DNA from 4 places in the Rhodoferax sp. GW821-FHT07G04 genome. Region 3 is predicted to be linked to each of the others. Evidence: predicted binding sites of a transcription regulator. Region 3 holds the regulator's gene; each other region holds the start of a gene.
The links. Region 3 encodes sigma-54, which starts transcription at its own class of promoters, with help from an activator protein. Its sites were predicted from a motif close to TGGCANGNAANCTGCTTT; they were not measured.

Region 1: a site for sigma-54 is predicted at 2,878-2,895, ahead of glnA (type I glutamate--ammonia ligase). Genes of this name have one in related genera too.
Region 2: a site for sigma-54 is predicted at 1,946-1,963, ahead of adh (aldehyde dehydrogenase). Genes of this name have one in related genera too.
Region 4: a site for sigma-54 is predicted at 2,260-2,277, ahead of AC07OO_RS17455 (transglutaminase family protein). Genes of this name have one in related genera too.

The regions. Positions count from the first base shown of each region.
Region 1 covers NZ_JBWKQD010000001.1:78,457-82,880, forward strand. The annotation lists gene glnL (nitrogen regulation protein NR(II)) at 1-647, opposite strand, end outside; gene AC07OO_RS00340 (hypothetical protein) at 658-1,161, opposite strand; gene glnA (type I glutamate--ammonia ligase) at 1,418-2,833, opposite strand; gene AC07OO_RS00350 (EI24 domain-containing protein) at 3,147-4,040, opposite strand; gene AC07OO_RS00355 (sterol desaturase family protein) at 4,086-4,424, opposite strand, start outside.
Region 2 covers NZ_JBWKQD010000001.1:776,605-781,028, reverse strand. The annotation lists gene AC07OO_RS03570 (sigma-54-dependent Fis family transcriptional regulator) at 1-1,693, opposite strand, end outside; gene adh (aldehyde dehydrogenase) at 2,044-3,564, shown strand; gene AC07OO_RS03560 (sensor histidine kinase, YfiR-like protein-associated) at 3,655-4,424, opposite strand, start outside.
Region 3 covers NZ_JBWKQD010000002.1:1,001,166-1,005,589, forward strand. The annotation lists gene AC07OO_RS13800 (THUMP domain-containing class I SAM-dependent RNA methyltransferase) at 1-735, opposite strand, end outside; gene rpoN (RNA polymerase factor sigma-54) at 732-2,345, opposite strand; gene lptB (LPS export ABC transporter ATP-binding protein) at 2,345-3,097, opposite strand; gene lptA (lipopolysaccharide transport periplasmic protein LptA) at 3,172-3,819, opposite strand; gene pap (polyphosphate:AMP phosphotransferase) at 4,030-4,424, shown strand, end outside.
Region 4 covers NZ_JBWKQD010000003.1:35,209-39,632, reverse strand. The annotation lists gene AC07OO_RS17460 (DNA internalization-related competence protein ComEC/Rec2) at 1-2,226, opposite strand, end outside; gene AC07OO_RS17455 (transglutaminase family protein) at 2,347-4,424, shown strand, end outside.

The DNA of each region.
Region 1 (4,424 bases), on a different contig from region 3:
TTGGGAAACTCGGCCAGTATCAGCGAGCGCACCCGTTCGCACACTTCATGGATGTTGACGTCGCTGACTAGGTGCGGCTTGCGGTGGGGTGCCAACAAACGGTCCACCAAGCTTTGCAGGCGGTCGGCCTCGCGGATGATGACCTGGGTGTATTCGGTCAGGTCCGTCGACTCCATTTCCATCTCCAGCAACTGCGCAGCACCACGGATGCCGCCCAGTGGATTCTTGATCTCATGGGCCAGGTTGCGTATCAGCTCCTTGTTGGTCTGCGCCTGCTCGGCCAAGCGCTCTTCACGATCCTGGCGGGTCTGCTGCTCCAACGGCACCATCTCCACGATGATGGACTCCACCGGCTCGGTCCACGAGATGATGACATGCACCGGCATGGGGTCGCCACCCGCGCGCTTCAGAAAGGCGTCGTAGCGCAGCACCGCAAATGCGTTCTCACGCACGCCACTCAATGCGTTTTGCAGCAGCGAGGGTTCGGTGAAAGTGTCTGACAAACAGGAGCCGACAATCGCGCGCCGCGAGATGCCCAACACATCTTCCAAGGCCGCGTTAGAGAACACGACTTCGGCATTGGTACGCACGACCGCCACCAGGGTGGCGAGCAGATCAAACGATTGGTAGGGGGTAGACGCGTCCACGTCGCTGGAGTCAACGAGGGGCGCTGTTGTTGGGCTGCGGCGCTGCGGATGGGACGCGGCTCAACTCGCGGCGTATGCCATCGATATCGCTTTCGCTGCGGCTGATGCTGGCCTTCAGTTCGGCCACGCGGTCAATGTATTTCTGGTTGTTGCGCATCTCGGCGCCCAGTTTTTCGGGCTCGCCGTTGTTGTATTCCTTGAGCAGTTCGGCACGCCGAGCTTCTGCTTTCTTCAGCTCGGATTCCAGGATCAAACGAGAGTCGGAATCCTTGGCGCGCTGGTCACTCGCATCCACGCGCTGGCCTGGCTGGGTGGCCGCAGCCACGCGGTTGGGGTTGGGTTTGTGGGACTGCACCACGGTAACGTTGCCACCCGAGACCAGCTTGCAGTTCTTGGCCTGGGACTCGGGGATGGTGTTGGTGTATTCGTTGCCGCATCGGTAGATGCGGTCTTGAGCCCAGCTGGCGGTGCCTGCCAATGCTGCCAACAAAGGGATCAGTAAAGCGATTTTCATTCTGTGTCCACGCAACGATGTGCAGGGCCGGATAGTCAGTATGCGCCAAAAGGCACGAAAAACAAAATCCTGCGAGTCTATATCGGCATTGGAGGCGCTTTGCTGCAACAGGTTCAAAGAAACTTGTGCCCCACGGTCACCCACTGCGTGTGGCTCCCTGCCCCCAAGGGGCCACATCTTGGCTTGGGGCGGCCCGGCGCCAAAACAAAAAGGACGGCAGATGCCGTCCTTTTGTTTGCAACGCAAGCCGCAGGGCTTACAGCGAGTAGTACATGTCGTACTCGACAGGGTGAGGAGCCATGCGCAGGCGGGTCACTTCACCCATCTTCAGTTCGATGTAGGCATCGAGCATGGAGTCGGTGAACACACCGCCCTTGGTCAGGAAACCGCGGTCTGCGTTGAGGCAATCCAGCGCCTGGTCCAGGCTGTGGCACACGGTTGGCACCAGTGCATCTTCCTCGGGCGGCAGGTGGTACAGATCCTTGGTCGCGGCTTCGCCGGGATGGATCTTGTTTTCCACGCCGTCCAGGCCGGCCATCATCAGGGCCGAGAAGGCCAGGTAGGGGTTGGCAGATGGATCGGGGAAACGCGCTTCGATGCGGCGGCCCTTGGGGTTGGCCACAAACGGAATGCGGATCGATGCGGAACGGTTGCGCGAGCTGTAGGCCAGCTTCACGGGTGCTTCGTAGCCGGGCACCAGACGTTTGTAACTGTTTGTACCGGGGTTGGTGATGGCGTTCAAAGCACGTGCATGCTTGATGATGCCGCCCACGTAGTACAGCGCGAAGTCGGACAGACCGGCATAGCCGTCGCCGGCAAACAGGTTCTTGCCGTCTTTCCAGATGGACTGGTGCACGTGCATGCCGGAGCCGTTGTCGCCGGCGTAGGGCTTGGGCATGAAGGTAGCGGTCTTGCCATAGGCATTGGCCACGTTTTGCACCACATACTTCAACACTTGGGTCCAGTCGGCGCGTTCCACCAGGGTACTGAACTTGGTGCCGATTTCGTTTTGCCCTGCGCCCGCCACTTCGTGGTGGAACACTTCAACCGGGATGCCCAGGGATTCGAGGATCAGGGACATTTCTGCACGCATGTCTTGCGTGCTGTCGACGGGGGGCACGGGGAAGTAGCCGCCCTTGACCGTGGGACGGTGGCCGCGGTTGCCGCCTTCGAGCTTGGCGCCGCTGTTCCAGGGTGCTTCGTACTCTTCGATTTCGAACATAACCTTGCCGGGTTCGTTGGACCAACGCACACCGTCGAAGATGAAGAATTCGGGTTCTGGACCGAAGTAGGCCGTATCGCCAATGCCGCTGGCCTTGAGGTAGGCTTCAGCGCGCTTGGCGATGGAACGTGGGTCACGGTCATAGGCCTTGCCGTCGCTGGGCTCGACCACGTCGCAGCTCATGAACAGCGTGGTTTCTTCGAAGAAGGGGTCGATATTGGCGGTATTGGGATCGGGCATCAACTGCATGTCGGATGCTTCAATGCCCTTCCAGCCCGCGACGGAGGAGCCGTCGAATGCGTGGCCGGATGTGAATTTGTCTTCGTCGAAATGCGAAACGGGCACGGTCACGTGCTGTTCTTTGCCGCGGGTATCGGTGAAACGGAAGTCAACGAACTTGACTTCATTTTCTTTCACCATCTTCATGACGTCTGCGACGGTCTTGGCCATCAAATACTCCTGTTGCTCGGTTGTAAAAAATTCGCCCAGTCCACAACGCAGCTTTTGTGCCAACCGCTGCCCTGGACCTGATTTTGGTAAAGCACTCTATTCTGCCCTGAGAAATCGGGCTTTCCACTCGGGCGGGCGCAAAGTCACCCGCATGCACGCCCGGTAACAATGGCTCATCGCGGCCAGATGCACCAAAACAGGATGCCTCAACAATGCACATTATTGGTGCAAATATACCAATGCACCAATTTCGAGCGCACCACCCATCGCCATCGCACTTGCAGCGTGGGCTACCCAGGCCGCAAGCAACAGGCTACTCCAGCGGCATGAAGCGTATGCCTGTGGCAGCCGGGGCCGCTGGCGGTTCGGCGTCCAGCGCAATGGGGGTCGCCGCGGCCGTAGCAGCCGCCAGTTGAGCACGACGCAACTCCTGCAAAATCGCCAGGCAGTAGTGAATGAACCATAGCGAGGAGAAGGCAAAGACCAGCGTGTAAATCCAGATCGCCAGCGGCGCCAGAAACACGAACCAGGGCGGGAAAAAGGCCCCCGAGGCCCACACCAGGCTGGGTGCCGCCCCCAGGTAGCCACATAGCACGCCCATGCCCAGCAACTGCGGGCGATAGCGCTTGAGCACGGCGCTGCGTTCCTCTTTGTCGGCGTGGGCCGCCAAGGCATCAAAAGCCATCACACGGTAGGTCAGCCAGCCCCAGATCAACGGTGGCAAGACCAGCACCAGGGGCGGCACAAACCACAGCGGAACGGAAATCAGCAGCGCGACAAAGGCCAGCACCGATGATCCCAGCGACCAGGCCAGGCTGTGCCAGATGGAAGCGCCATTGCGCTCCTCCAGGCTCGCGAACCGCCGTTTGGCCACCAGACGCACCAACATGGGCGTCATCATCAATGCGACGAGCAGAAGGCAGGCAACGACGATGACCGGCGTCACCGTAAAAATCACAACCAGGGGCGCCAGCACCGTCTTGATGCGGCCCAAGCCCATGCCATCGAGCCAGGCCCAACCATGGTTGACGAAGGTGGAGGATTCCAACAAGACACGAACCTGGTCCAGTGCATAGTCCCACAGCAGGTAGCCCAGGCCCACCGTGGCGGCAATCATCAGAATCAGTGGCAGCAAGGACCACAGAATGACCTGGGGCCGCAGGCAATACAGTGCTGCGCGCCAGAAGGAGTCAAGAAGCAGGTTCATGGCGCAAGCATAACGCCACCCGCCTATCTATCAAGTTTGCCCAGGCTATGCCTTGCCGACCAGGCGCTTGATCCCCTGCCATTGCTGGCTCCAGAATCCGCGCCCATAGTCCCTGCCCTGCTCCACCTGGTCACGCACGCCGGTGGGATCGAAGCGGTGCTCGAAATTGGCCGTGCCGAACAGCACGTCCCACCAAGGCAGCAACACACCGAAGTTCGCTCCGCCGAGCGTGTTCTTGCCATGCGACTCATGCCCGACGCCAATCGCATGGTGCAAGCGGTGGAAGCGCGGGCTGACCCACAGGCGCTCACCTACACGGCCAAACCAGACCCGCAGATTGGCGTGCTGGAAGCTCTCACTGAGCTGCGTAAAGGCGGACACCGC
Region 2 (4,424 bases), on a different contig from region 3:
CATTGAACAACTGGCGCAGATTGCCGGGCCAGCGGTAGGCCTGCAGGGCCTGTAGCAAATCGGGCGCGATGTGGATGTTGCGTTCGGGTACCAAAGCCTTTAGTTCCCGCTGCAGCAGGTGCTGCAAGTCGCCGCGCTCACGCAGCGGTGGCAGGCGCAACGTCAGGCCATTGAGGCGGTAGTACAGGTCTTCGCGAAAGCGCCCGGCCTGCATTTCCGTGGGCAGGTCGCGGTGGGTGGCGCAGACCAGGCAGAAGTCCACGGCGACCGGCTTGCCACCGCCCAGTGGCACCACCATGCGCTCTTGCAGCACGCGCAACAGGCGGGCTTGCAGTGGCAGTGGCATGTCGCCAATCTCATCCAGAAACAGCGTGCCACCATGGGCCTCGCGTATACGACCCGGCGCACCTTCACGCCGCGCGCCAGTGAAGGCGCCGCTCTGGTAACCGAACAGTTCGGCTTCGATCAGGTTCTCGGGTAGGGCGGCACAGTTGACGGCGACAAACGGTTGATCTCGCCGTGGGCCGCTCTGGTGGGCAGCGCGGGCAAACACCTCCTTGCCCACGCCGGATTCTCCTTGCAGCAGCACGGCGATGGGCTTACCCAGCAGTTTGCGGGCGCGGGCAATGGCGGTACACAGAACGCTGTCTCCGGTGTCCAGTGCGGCGAGCGCGTCGGTGGGGTTCAGGTCGGTCACCGGCATGCGTTGGCTGGGCGGTGCGGGTTGGCGTGCCAGGTAACTGGGACGCGCCGCCTCTACGCGTACCCAGACGGCCCGGCCCGCCGTGGTGTGCACCACGTGGGGCGTGGACGATGCGCGCTGGCCCCAGTCCAGCAACTGTTCAAGGCGCTCGGCCAGCACGGCTTCCAGTGGTGTGTGGGATAGCCGAGCCCAGTCCAGTCCCAACAGGTCCAGAGCCGCTGCGTTGGCACCCGCCAAGTGGCCCTCTGGTGTAACTGCCAACAGGCCCTCGGCTACGGTGCCAATGCCCTCGGCCTGCATGTGAAAGCGCAGGCGCAGTCCGCACCATTGGCGGGTGTCGTGGCGTGTGTCAAACAGCCGGTGCTCGATCATGCGGGCGGCCGAGCGCACCAGGCCCAGCGTGTGGCGGTGGTAGCCCCTGTGGTCACCCGAGACATCCAGCACACCCAGAATGCGGCCCTTGGGGTCATGTATCGGCACGGCGGCGCAAGTCAAAAATCCATTGCGCTCCAAGTAGTGCTCGGCCGCATGGACGACGACGGCGTGCTCTTCGGCCAGTGCCGTGCCAATGGCATTGGTGCCGCGAAACTGCTCATGCCAGGTGGCGCCCAAGCGTAGCGCCACACGCTCGGCACGGCCTATGAACTGCGGGTCACCCAGGGTGTGCAGCAACATGCCGTCTGGCCCTGCCAAGATGCTCATGCTGTCGGTGCCACGGGTCTGCTCGTGCAGGAATTCCATGACGGGCCGGGCATGGGCCACCAGTTCGCGCTGGCGCTCCAGCGCCCGTGCCAATTGCGCGCCCGATGCATTGGGTGCGCCTGGCGCGCGGCCTATCGGCTGCAAACCCAACTGCCAGCAGCGCAGCCAGGAGCGGGCCAGATCCCCCTGGATCAGGTCGGCAGGCAGCCGGCCGTGGCTGACCAACTGGCGGCGGGCTTCGCGCAGTTGGCTGGGTACCGAACGTTCTTGCAACGCGGGTGTGGGCATGGGCCTTGTCTCCTGAATGGATCAGCGGGGTGGGTGTGCTACCTCCGGCTTTGCGGCTGAGCCTGTGCCGCATGCATGCCATTGTGCGCCAGTGCCAAATGCCATTTCAACCCGATTGGCGCAGGCGGTGTTCCGTTTTGACACAGTGGGTGTGCCGCATTGGCACAGCGGTGGTGTCTGTACCGCAGGCTACCAGGTTGTTGTGTCAGGCGAACAAGGCAATTTCCTCCGCTTCGGGTTGAAACCGGAGCCTGGCACGCCGCATGCAAATAGTCATGTGCAAAGCCGTGGAAGCCAAGGCACTTCCGGCTGGGCGTTACTACTACCGATATAACCAGGAGACATACGACATGCTGTACGCAAAACCCGGATCGCCCGACGCACCCCAGCAATTCCAGGTGCATTACGACAACTTCATCGGCGGCAAGTTTGTGCCACCGGTCAAGGGCGAATACTTCGAGGTGATCACCCCGGTCACCGGCAAGCCCTATACCCGCGCGGCGCGCTCCACGGCCGCCGACATCGAACTGGCGCTGGACGCGGCCCACGCCGCGGCGGATGCCTGGGGCAAGACATCGCCGGCCGAGCGCTCCAACATCCTGTTGAAGATTGCCGACCGGATTGAAGCCAACCTGGAGCGCCTGGCCTATGCCGAGACCGTGGACAACGGCAAGCCCATACGCGAAACCCTGAATGCCGACATACCGCTCGCCGTGGACCACTTCCGCTACTTTGCCGGCTGCCTGCGCGCGCAAGAGGGGGCGCTGAGCCACATCGACGAGAACACCGTGGCCTACCACCTGCATGAGCCGCTGGGTGTGGTGGGACAGATCATTCCGTGGAACTTCCCTATTTTGATGGCGGCCTGGAAGCTGGCCCCGGCGCTCGGTGCTGGCAATTGTGTGGTGCTGAAGCCCGCGGAGTCCACACCCATCAGCATCCTGCTGGTGGCCGAGTTGATTGCCGATTTGCTGCCACCGGGTGTGCTGAACATCGTCAACGGCTACGGCCGTGAAGCCGGCATGCCGCTGGCTACCAGCAAGCGCATCGCCAAGATCGCGTTCACCGGTTCCACCGCCACCGGCCGTGTGATTGCGCAGGCCGCGGCCAACAACCTGATCCCCGCTACATTGGAGCTGGGTGGCAAGTCGCCCAACATCTTCTTTGCCGATGTCATGGACAAGGACGATGGTTTTCTGGACAAGGCCATCGAGGGCCTGGTGCTGTTTGCCTTCAACCAGGGCGAGGTCTGCACCTGCCCCAGCCGCGCGCTGATCCAGGAGAGCATCTACGACAAGTTCATGGCCAAGGCCCTGAAGCGCGTGGCCGCTATTCAACAGGGCAGCCCGCTGGACACCGACACGATGCTGGGCGCACAGGCCTCCAAGGAGCAGTTGAACAAGATCCTGTCGTATCTGGACCTGGGCAAGCAGGAAGGCGCCGAGGTGCTGATCGGCGGCGCCCAGGCCCATTTGGGCGGCGACTTGGCCAATGGCTATTACGTGCAGCCCACGCTGTTCAAAGGCCACAACAAGATGCGCATCTTCCAAGAAGAAATCTTCGGCCCCGTGCTGGCCGTGACGACCTTCAAGGACGAGGCCGAGGCGCTGGAAATTGCCAACGACACGCTCTACGGCCTGGGTGCCGGTGTGTGGAGCCGCAATGGCAACGTGGCCTACCGCATGGGCCGTGCCATCAAGGCCGGCCGCGTGTGGACCAACTGCTACCACGCCTACCCAGCACATGCAGCGTTTGGCGGCTACAAGGAATCGGGTATCGGCCGCGAGACCCACAAAGTGATGCTGGACCACTACCAGCAAACCAAAAACCTGCTGGTGAGCTACAGCGAAAGCAAGCTGGGCTTCTTCTGACGCGTAAACTGCTCCGGTGGGCTATCGCCACTTGGAAAAAATGGCGCTAGCCCCCGTAAATGCTAAATGTGAAGCTATCAAATTAGTAGCTTACGCCAGAGACGCCGTGCTGGCGGCATAGGCGGCAATCGACACGAACGCCGTCTCCAGTGCCGCCTGCAAGGTCTGTAGCGCAGCGCGGGCGTCGGCGGTATCGTCCAGCGTCTCCAGTGCCCCGGCATAGCGGGCCACATCGTCCAGGGCCATGGTACCGGCGGCGCCGCGCAGCTTGTGCAGTTGTGCGCGCGCGGCCACGCGGTCGTTCGCTCCATAGGCGTCACCCAGTTGGCGGCTGCAATCGGCGTACATGACCGCGAACTTCAGCAGAAACTCGCGGTAGCCCTTGGGGTCTTGCCAAATGCCCAGCCCCTTGTCGACATCCAGGCCGGGCCATGCGGGTGCGGCCACCACAGACTCTGTGGATGGGGCAGGGTTCGCGGGTGCGGGTGCCGATGTGGCTTGTGGTTCCGATGGAGTGCCAGTACCCCCTGGTTGGCGTGCCCATTGCTGGATGGTCGCGATCAGTTCTTCGACATTGAAAGGCTTGGCCACAAAGGCATTCATGCCGGATTCCAGGGCTATCTCTTGTTGGGCTTTGAAGGCGCCGGCCGTCAGTGCGATCACGGGCAATTGGCTGGTGTGGCTCAGCTTGCGCAACTGGCGCGTGGCCTCGTAGCCGTCCATCACTGGCATCTGTACGTCCATCAACACAATGTCGACGGTGTTGGCGTTCGCACGCAACCAGTCCACCGCCGCCAGTCCATCGTTGGCGAGGTGCACAGTGGCACCTTCAGCCGCCAGAATGCGCTGTGCCACCTCGC
Region 3 (4,424 bases):
CCAGACGTGTTGCTGGAACGGAATGTATTTCTCAAACGCAAAGCGGCGCAGGCTGCCCGGTGCGATGTTGCAGGCGATCTGCGCGGCCTCGATGGCAATGGTGCCGCTACCGCAGCAGGGGTCGTACAGCGGCAACAGATCATCGTCACCCTCGGCCCAGCCGCAGGCGGCAATCATGGCCGCGGCCAGCGTCTCTTTCAGCGGCGCCTCGCCCTTGTCCTCGCGCCAGCCGCGCTTGAACAGCGGCTCGCCCGAGGTGTCGATATACAGCGAGCAAGTGTCGGTGGTCAGGTGGGCATAAATGCGCACATCGGGCCACTGGGTGTTGACGTCCGGGCGCACCCCGTGGGCCTTGGCGCGGAAGCGGTCGCAAACGGCGTCCTTGATCTTGAGCGCGGCAAAGTTCAGGCTGTTCAGCGGGCTGTGCTGGGCCGTCACCTCGACCTTGATCGACTGCTGGGGCGTGAACCAGATCTCCCACGCCACGTCGCTGGCGGCGCGGTACAGGTCTTGTTCGGTGCGGTATTCCGTGTAGTTCAGCTGCACCAGCACGCGCTGGGCCAAGCGGCTGTGCAAGTTGAGCCGCAGCGCGTCGCGCCACGAGGCCTGGGCCATCACCCCGCCACGGCGTGTCAGCAGGTCCTGGCCCATCAAACCGGTCAGGTCGTGCACCTCATGGGCCAGCAGGTCTTCTACGCCGGCGGCGCAGGGGAGGAAGATTTGGAGTGAGTTCATAAAGCCTTCCTCAACGACGCGGGAGCAATCTTCAGCCCCTCGCGGTATTTGGCAACCGTGCGGCGGGCGCATTCGATGCCCTGCTCTTTCAGCATCTCGGAAATCTGGTTATCACTCAAGGGCTTTTTGTCGCTTTCGGCGCTGATGAATTGCTTGATGAGTGCGCGCACGGCCGTGCTGGACGCATTGCCGCCGGACTCTGTGCCCAGGCCGGAGCCGAAGAAATATTTCAGCTCGAAGGTGCCGAACGGCGTGGCCATGTATTTGGCGGTGGTGACGCGGCTGATGGTGGACTCGTGCAGGCCCAGTTCGTCGGCAATCTCGCGCAGCACCAGGGGGCGCATGGCCAGCTCGCCGTGCGTGAAGAAGCTTTTTTGCCGGTCCACGATGGCGGTGCTGACGCGCAGGATGGTGTCAAAGCGCTGCTGGATGTTCTTGATGAACCAGCGCGCCTCTTGCAGGCGCTGCTGCAGGCCGGCGTAACTGGCGCTGTCCTTGCCGCCACCACGGTGGTTGCGCAGCACGTTGGCATAAATGTCGTGCACGCGCAGCTTGGGCATGACCTCGGGGTTGAGCATCACGCGGAACTGCGGGTTGACACCGGGGCGCACCTTGCCCACGGGCACCACCAGCACATCGGGCACAACGATGTTGCGCTCCACATCCACAAAGCGGCGGCCGGGCTTGGGTTCCAGGCGGGCGATCAGCGTGATGGCCTCGCGCGTCTGTGCGTCGGTGCCGTTGCAGCGCTGCACCAGGGTCTTGACATCGCGGCGGGCCAGCAGGTCCATGGGCTGGGCGCAGATGCGCAGCGCCAAGGCCAATAGTGCGGCCTGCTCGGGCTCGGGCGGGTCCAGCGCGTCGTCCAGTTGGGCGCGCAGTTGCAGGCGCAGGCATTCACCCAGGTCGCGGGCGCCCACACCAGCAGGCTCCAGGCTTTGCAGCAGGCCCAGGGCGACCGTGAAGTGGTGGACCAGGTCTTCCAGCTGTTCTTCATCCGCGTCACCGGCTAGGCTGCGGGCCAGCTCGGGCAGCGGGTCTTCGAGGTAGCCGTCGTCGTTCAGCGACTCGATCAGAAAGCGCAGCGCGCTGGCATCCACCTCGCCCAGGCGCAGGCCCAGCGCCTGGCGGTGCAGGAAAGACTGCAGCGACTCCTGGGTACGGGCCAGTTCGGTGGCGTCGGTGTCTTCGTCGTCACCCAGGTTGTTGGTGCGGGCCTTGGCATCCGTGCCCCATTCGCCGTCGTCGGGCACCAGTTCGGTTGTGCCGTCGCCGTCCCAGCTGGGTTCGTCGTCACCGCTGCCCAGCGGGGTGGTGTCTTCGTCCTTTGTGCTGCTAGCCCCCGTGGAATCTGGATAGTCCGCTACGGAATTGGAAGCAACTTCGGATTCACGCTCCCCCGCACTGACCGGCGTATCGGCCTGGGCCAGGCCAAACTCCTCGCGCACGGCCTCGTCCTGGGTCAGTTCCAGAAAGGGGTTTTCGTCCAGCATCTGCTCCACTTCCTGGCTGAGTTCCAGTGTGGAGAGTTGCAGCAGGCGGATGGACTGCTGCAACTGGGGCGTGAGCGCCAGGTGCTGCGAGACGCGTAAAGAAAGCCCCTGTTTCATCACATCCGAAAGTGTTCGCCGAGGTACACGCGGCGCACGTCGGCGTTGTCCACGATCTCGGAAGGCGTGCCCTGGGCCAGCACGCGGCCGTCGCTGATGATGTAGGCGTGGTCGCAGATACCCAGGGTCTCGCGCACGTTGTGGTCGGTGATCAACACACCAATGCCGCGCGACTTCAGGAAATTGATGATGCGCTGGATTTCAATGACGGCAATCGGGTCGATACCGGCGAAGGGCTCGTCCAGCAAGATGAAGCGGGGCCGCGTGGCCAGCGCGCGGGCGATCTCCACACGGCGGCGCTCACCACCCGACAGCGCCAGCGCCGGTGATTCGCGCAGATGCTCGACGCGCAGGTCTTGCAGCAGCGCGGTCAGGCGCCGCTCGATCTCGGCGTTGTTCAGCGGCTTGCCGGCCTCGTCGTGCTGCAACTCCAGCACGGCGCGCACGTTTTCCTCGACATTGAGCTTGCGGAAAATCGACGCCTCTTGTGGCAGGTAGCCCAGCCCCAGGCGCGCACGGCGGTGGATGGGCATGTGCTCGATGGAGTGGCCATCTATCGTGATGTCGCCGGCGCTGGCACGCAGCAGGCCGACGATGATGTAGAAGGATGTGGTCTTGCCCGCGCCATTGGGCCCCAGCAGCCCCACGACCTCGCCGGTACGCATCGTCAGGGACACATCCTTGACCACCTGGCGCTTGCCGTAGAACTTCTGGATATGGCTGACCTCCAGCCGGCCCAGGGTCGAATCCACCGCGCCGCTGCCGTTGGCGCTGCTATCTGTGTCTTTGCTGCTTTCGCCGCTGTCTGCGGCCACCACCACATCGCTCACTGGGGGGTTCCCCCCAATGTCGTCGTGGCGCGCAGGTTGGGGCTGGGTTGGGATGCCGCCTTGCCCGCCGCCGGTGCAGAGGCAGCAGCTTCGGGCTTGGGCGTCAGCATGGCTCGCACCCGGCCGCCGGGCGCGGGTGCGCTGGCACTGGTTTTTGCACTGGCGGCGCTGCTGCCATCCACACTGAATTTATCGGTCAGGTTCTCATACACAATGACCGCGCCGCTGATTTCGTCGGCCACTGCGCCACCGCGCAGGCGGCGCAACTGGGCCTTGCCGGTGAATTTAACAATATCGGCACGGCCGTCGTAGTCAATGTGCTCGCTCTCCACCTCGATGAATTCGTCCAGGGCCTCGCGCTTTTGCCGAAAGAACGCCGGCCGCTCCGGCGAGCCGGAAATAGCGCCGAACTGATAGCCGTCGGCGTCCTGGCGCACATCAATATGGGCGGCGCGGACTTGGATCGTGCCCTTGGTCATTACCACGTTGCCATGGAAGATCGTGAGCTGTTTGACATCGTCGTAGCGCATGGTGTCGGCTTCGAGATTCATAGGCTTGTTGCGGTCGGCCTTTTCTGCCCAGGCGGGCATGGCAAGCGCCGTGCAAACGGCCAGGAACAGCAGAAGTTGGGGTGGTTTTTTCATAAAGGCACGGAACTTGCTCGGGTGGAGCCTGGACGATTGTACTGAGCATAGCGCCACAATCGCTTCTGGTACCCCGGGCTTTTTAGGGCGCTTCTATTTTTATAGCTACATATTCAGTATGTACAAGGGCTAGGCTCCATTTCCATCAATGCCTGTCCGCTCCAACCCCCCGGCCTAGAATGGCTTGGCCAATCAGCAGGAGACATGCCCATGTTCGAATCCGCAGAAATCGGCCACACCATCACCAAAGCTGCCTACAAGGCCGCAGTCCCGGCCCTGCGCGCAGCGCTGCTGACTGCACAGGTAGACCTGCACGAGAACAAGAAGATTCCGGTCATCGTGTTGGTCAGCGGGCAGGATGGCGCCGGCAAGGGCGAGACCATCAATGTGCTGTACGAATGGATGGACGCCCGCTTTTTGTCCACGCTGGCTTTCTCTGAGCCCACTGACGAGGAGCGCGAGCGCCCGCCCATGTGGCGCTACTGGCGTTCGCTGCCGCCCAAGGGGCGGGTCGGCATCTTCGCCGGGTCGTGGTATTCGGAGCCGATACGCCAGCGCATCGAAGACGAGATTTCGCTCAAAGAGCTGGATGCCCAGGCCGACCA
Region 4 (4,424 bases), on a different contig from region 3:
ATCCCCCACCAGCAAGGCCGTTTGTGCACCATTGGCAATGCGCAGCACGCAGGACATGGCGTTGGACTTGGCTTGCGCGTCATAGTCCGTCGCCTGAGGATGTAGCACGTCAAACTGTACGCCATCCCATTCCCAATGCTGGCCCGCCACGCAGCGCCGGGCCGGACGCAAGGTCTGCAAGGCATTGCCGGCCTCAATGGAACTAAGCAGTTCGGCCCGGGGCTGCATGGTCAGCACGGCGGGCGCGCCGCCCACGTGGTCCATGTCCCGGTGGCTGAGCAACAGCATGTCCAGCCGTGTATGCAAGGCCTGCAAAAGCGGCACCAGCACGCGGTGGCCAGCATCGCTCTCCAGGCTGAAGCGGGGGCCTGCGTCGTACAGCAGCGCGTGGTTGGCTGTGCGCACCAACACGGCATTGCCCTGGCCGATATCAGCGGCCAGCAGTTCAAACTGCCCCACCGCCGGCAACGGTGCGCGCCACAGCAAGACCGGCAGCAACAGGGGCAGACCCAAGACCCGTAAACGCCAAGACCAAGGCAACACCAACAGCAGCCCACCCAACACGCCGGCCGCGCCCGCCCACAGCGGCGGTACCGCCACCGCAACAGATGCCCACGGCCAAGACGCCAGCCACTGCAGATAGGCATACAACCAGCCGATAGCACCAGCCGCCACAGTCCACAACGCCGGCAGCAGCACGCCCAACATGGCCAGGGGTGTTACCACCAGCGTGATCCACGGGATGGCCAATGCATTGGCAACCAAACCCACGACCGACACCTGACCAAACAGCAGCAGCGTCAGCGGCGTCAGCGCCACCGTGATCACCCATTGCTCACGAAAGGCGCCCGCCAGGCCTCTCGCAGCGCGCATTGCACCGCCCCGGAGAAGTGCCAGGCTTCTTGGAGCAGGTTCGCCGGGATCTTGCAAGCCATTTAGTCCGTTAGCCCTCGTATCATCTGCATTATTCGCTCCTAAATCAGTAGCAAATAGCACACCCACCGCGACAAAGCTCAACCAGAACCCGGCCTGCAGCAGCGCCCAAGGGTCGCAAACCACGACCACGGCGCAGGCCAGCATCCACACCAGGGGCCAGGGCCAGCGCGCGCCCGACAGACGCAGCAGCGCGACCGTGGCCAGCATCAGGCAGGTGCGCTGGGCCGGCACGCCCCAGCCAGAGAATACGGCGTAAGCAGTGGCCAGCAACACGCCACCGACCAGCGCCGCACTGGGTGCCGGCAACGCAATGCACAGCCGACCCGAGCGCCGCCAGAGCCAGCCCACCAGCCAGGCCGCGCCCCAGGCAAACATGGTTATGTGGAGCCCAGAGATACTGACCAAATGCGCGACGCCCGTGGCGCGGAACACATCCCAGTCCACCCGGTCAATGGCCGCCTGGTCGCCCACCACCAGCGCGGCGATCATGCCGGCAAACTGGCGCTCGCTCACCTGCTGGTAGATGCGCGTGCGCACCGTCTGGCGGGCCAGCACGACGGGGTGGCGCCAGGTCTGGCCGAGGTTTTGCGGCTCAGCGTCTTTGGCGGTAGAGCGCACATAGCCAGTGGCCTGTACGCCCTGCTCCCACAACCAGAGTTCGTAGTCAAAGCCAAAGGGGTTGCGGCTGCCGTGCGGCGCCTTCAGCCGCAGCGTCAGCGCCCAGCGCTCGCCGGCCCGCACATCGGCCGGCTGGCGGTTTTGGCTGGACGGGGGCAACACGGCGTCGGCGTTCTTGGCTGCGTCCTTGGGATTGGTAGCGCCCTCCCACACCGCAGGCCCGGCGGAAAACGTACCGCCATACCAGCCCACATCCACCAGCGGCGGCAGGCGCAGCGCCTTGGCATCCAGGGATGCAGATTCCACCTCCAGCCGAAAGCGCAGGCCCGATTCGTTGCGTTGGGGCAGGCTGGCCACCACGCCCACGACCTGCACATCGCGCCCCTCCAATGCCGGGTCCAGGGCCTCACCCAGATAGACAGTGGAGCGCAGGCCCGTCGTACCAAAACACAGCAGCCCCAGCGCCAGCATCGCCAACACCGAGTGCCAAGCGTATGCTATGTTTTCAATAGCTGATAGTGCATATACGACGAGGGCTAGCAGCACAATAGCCGCATAGACCTGCCACGCAAAGAGCTGCGCCTGCTGCAATTGCAGGGCCGTGCCCAGCACCACACCCAGCAATGCCGCCAACAGCAATCGGGCTTGACCGTGGAAGAGGAAAGAGAGCATGCGCACAGGGCCATGCTAACCCGCTATTTTCGGTGGCGTAGTAATTGCTTGCTACCATGCGTGCAACGGGACGCCCCTTTGCATTGAACCGACTTACGAGTCCTAACGAGACGATCTGCCATGTCCATTCACGCTGCACTGAACCACGTTACCCACTACCGCTACGACCGCCTGGTAGCGCTAGGCCCCCAGGTTGTGCGCCTGCGCCCGGCGCCGCACTGCCGTAGCAAGATCATTTCCTATTCGCTCAAAGTGGAGCCCAGCGAGGGCCACTTCCTGAACTGGCAGCAAGACCCGTTTGCCAACTACCAGGCGAGACTGGTCTTCCCCAACAAGACGCGCGAGTTCAAGGTCACGGTGGACGTGGTCGTCGAGATGGCGGTCTACAACCCGTTCGACTTCTTTCTGGAGCCGTCAGCCGAGGAGTTTCCGTTCAAATACGAACCCATGCTGCAGGAAGAACTGCTGCCCTATCTGCTGGCCGACGAGCGCACCCCGCTGCTCAACGACTACCTCGCCAAGATCAACTACACCAAGCGGCGCACCATCGATTTTCTGGTCGACCTGAACCAGATGCTGCACAACGACATCCGCTACACCATACGCATGGAGCCCGGCGTGCAAACGCCGGAGGAAACGCTGACCAAGGGATCGGGCTCCTGCCGCGACTCCGGCTGGTTGCTGGTGCAACTGCTGCGCCATTGCGGGCTGGCGGCCCGCTTTGTGTCGGGCTATCTGATACAGCTCAAACCCGACGTCAAGGCCCTGGACGGTCCCAGCGGTACCGAGGTCGATTTCACCGACCTGCACGCCTGGTGCGAAGTCTATTTGCCTGGCGCCGGCTGGATAGGCCTGGACGCCACCAGCGGCCTGCTGGCCGGTGAAGGCCACATCCCGCTGGCCTGCACACCCCAGCCCTCGGGGGCGGCGCCCATTGAAGGCGGCGTGGACGAGAGCGAGGTGGAGTTCAGCCACCACATGCAGGTGACCCGCATCTACGAGTCGCCCCGTGTAACCAAGCCCTATACCGAGGAGCAATGGGCCGACGTCATGGACCTGGGCGCTGCGGTAGACAAAGAGTTGGTAGCCGGCGATGTGCGCTTGACCATGGGGGGTGAGCCCACCTTTGTGGCCGTCAACGACCGCGACGCCGCCGAATGGAACACCGACGCCCTAGGCCCCACCAAGCGCGGCTTTGCTACAGCCTTGGTGCACAAGCTGCGCCACGAATACGGCCAGGGCGGTTTCCTGCATTTTGGTCAGGGCAAGTGGTACCCCGGTGAGCAGCTGCCGCGCTGGGCATTGAACATCTACTGGCGGGCCGACAAACAGCCGGTCTGGTCCGACCCTTCGCTGTTCACCGACGAGCGCGATCCCACCTACTACACCAGCGCAGATGCCATGCGCTTCACGCAGACCCTGTGCAGGCGCCTGGGCGTGACCGACCAGTACATCCTGCCTGGCTACGAAGACGCCTGGTACTACCTGTGGCGCGAACGGCGCCTGCCGGTGAATGTGGACCCGTTCCACTCCAAGCTCGACGACGAAATGGAGCGCGCGCGGCTGCGCCGCGTGTTCGCACAAAAGCTGGACACCGCCATCGGCTATGTGCTGCCCATCAAAGCCGGTGAAGGCCCCAGCCTCAGTGGCCCGAAGTGGACCACCGGCCCCTGGTTCTTCCGTGACGAGCGCATGTACCTGATGCCCGGCGATTCACCCATGGGCCTGCGTCTGCCGCTGGACTCGTTGCCATGGGTCAGCAAGGCCGACTTCCCCTATTTGGTAGAGACCGACCCCAGCGCGCCGCGCGGACCATTGCCCTCGCATGGCGCATTCATTGCGCGCTACGCCAACGCCGCTGGCCCGGCCGTCACCAGCAGCACCGCCGCGCCACCGGTCGGCACTGTGGGTGGCCAGACGGCCCGTGCCGATGTGCCCTACCTGAGCAGCGCCACCACACAGCAGGAAGCCGCGCGCAAGTACCAGAACGCATTGAACGGCAAAGCGGGCATCGCGTCCGCAGCGGCGCCCGTCACCGCTGGCACCAGCCCCACGCTGGCCGATCTGGCCGCGCGCCGCGCTGCGCAGACGGAGCCGCACGACTATGTGCGGGCGCCTGCACGCGGCGAATCCGCCCATTGGGTGACTCGCACCGCGCTGTGCGTGGAAGTGCGCGACCCGCGCCGCGCCAGCGGCCC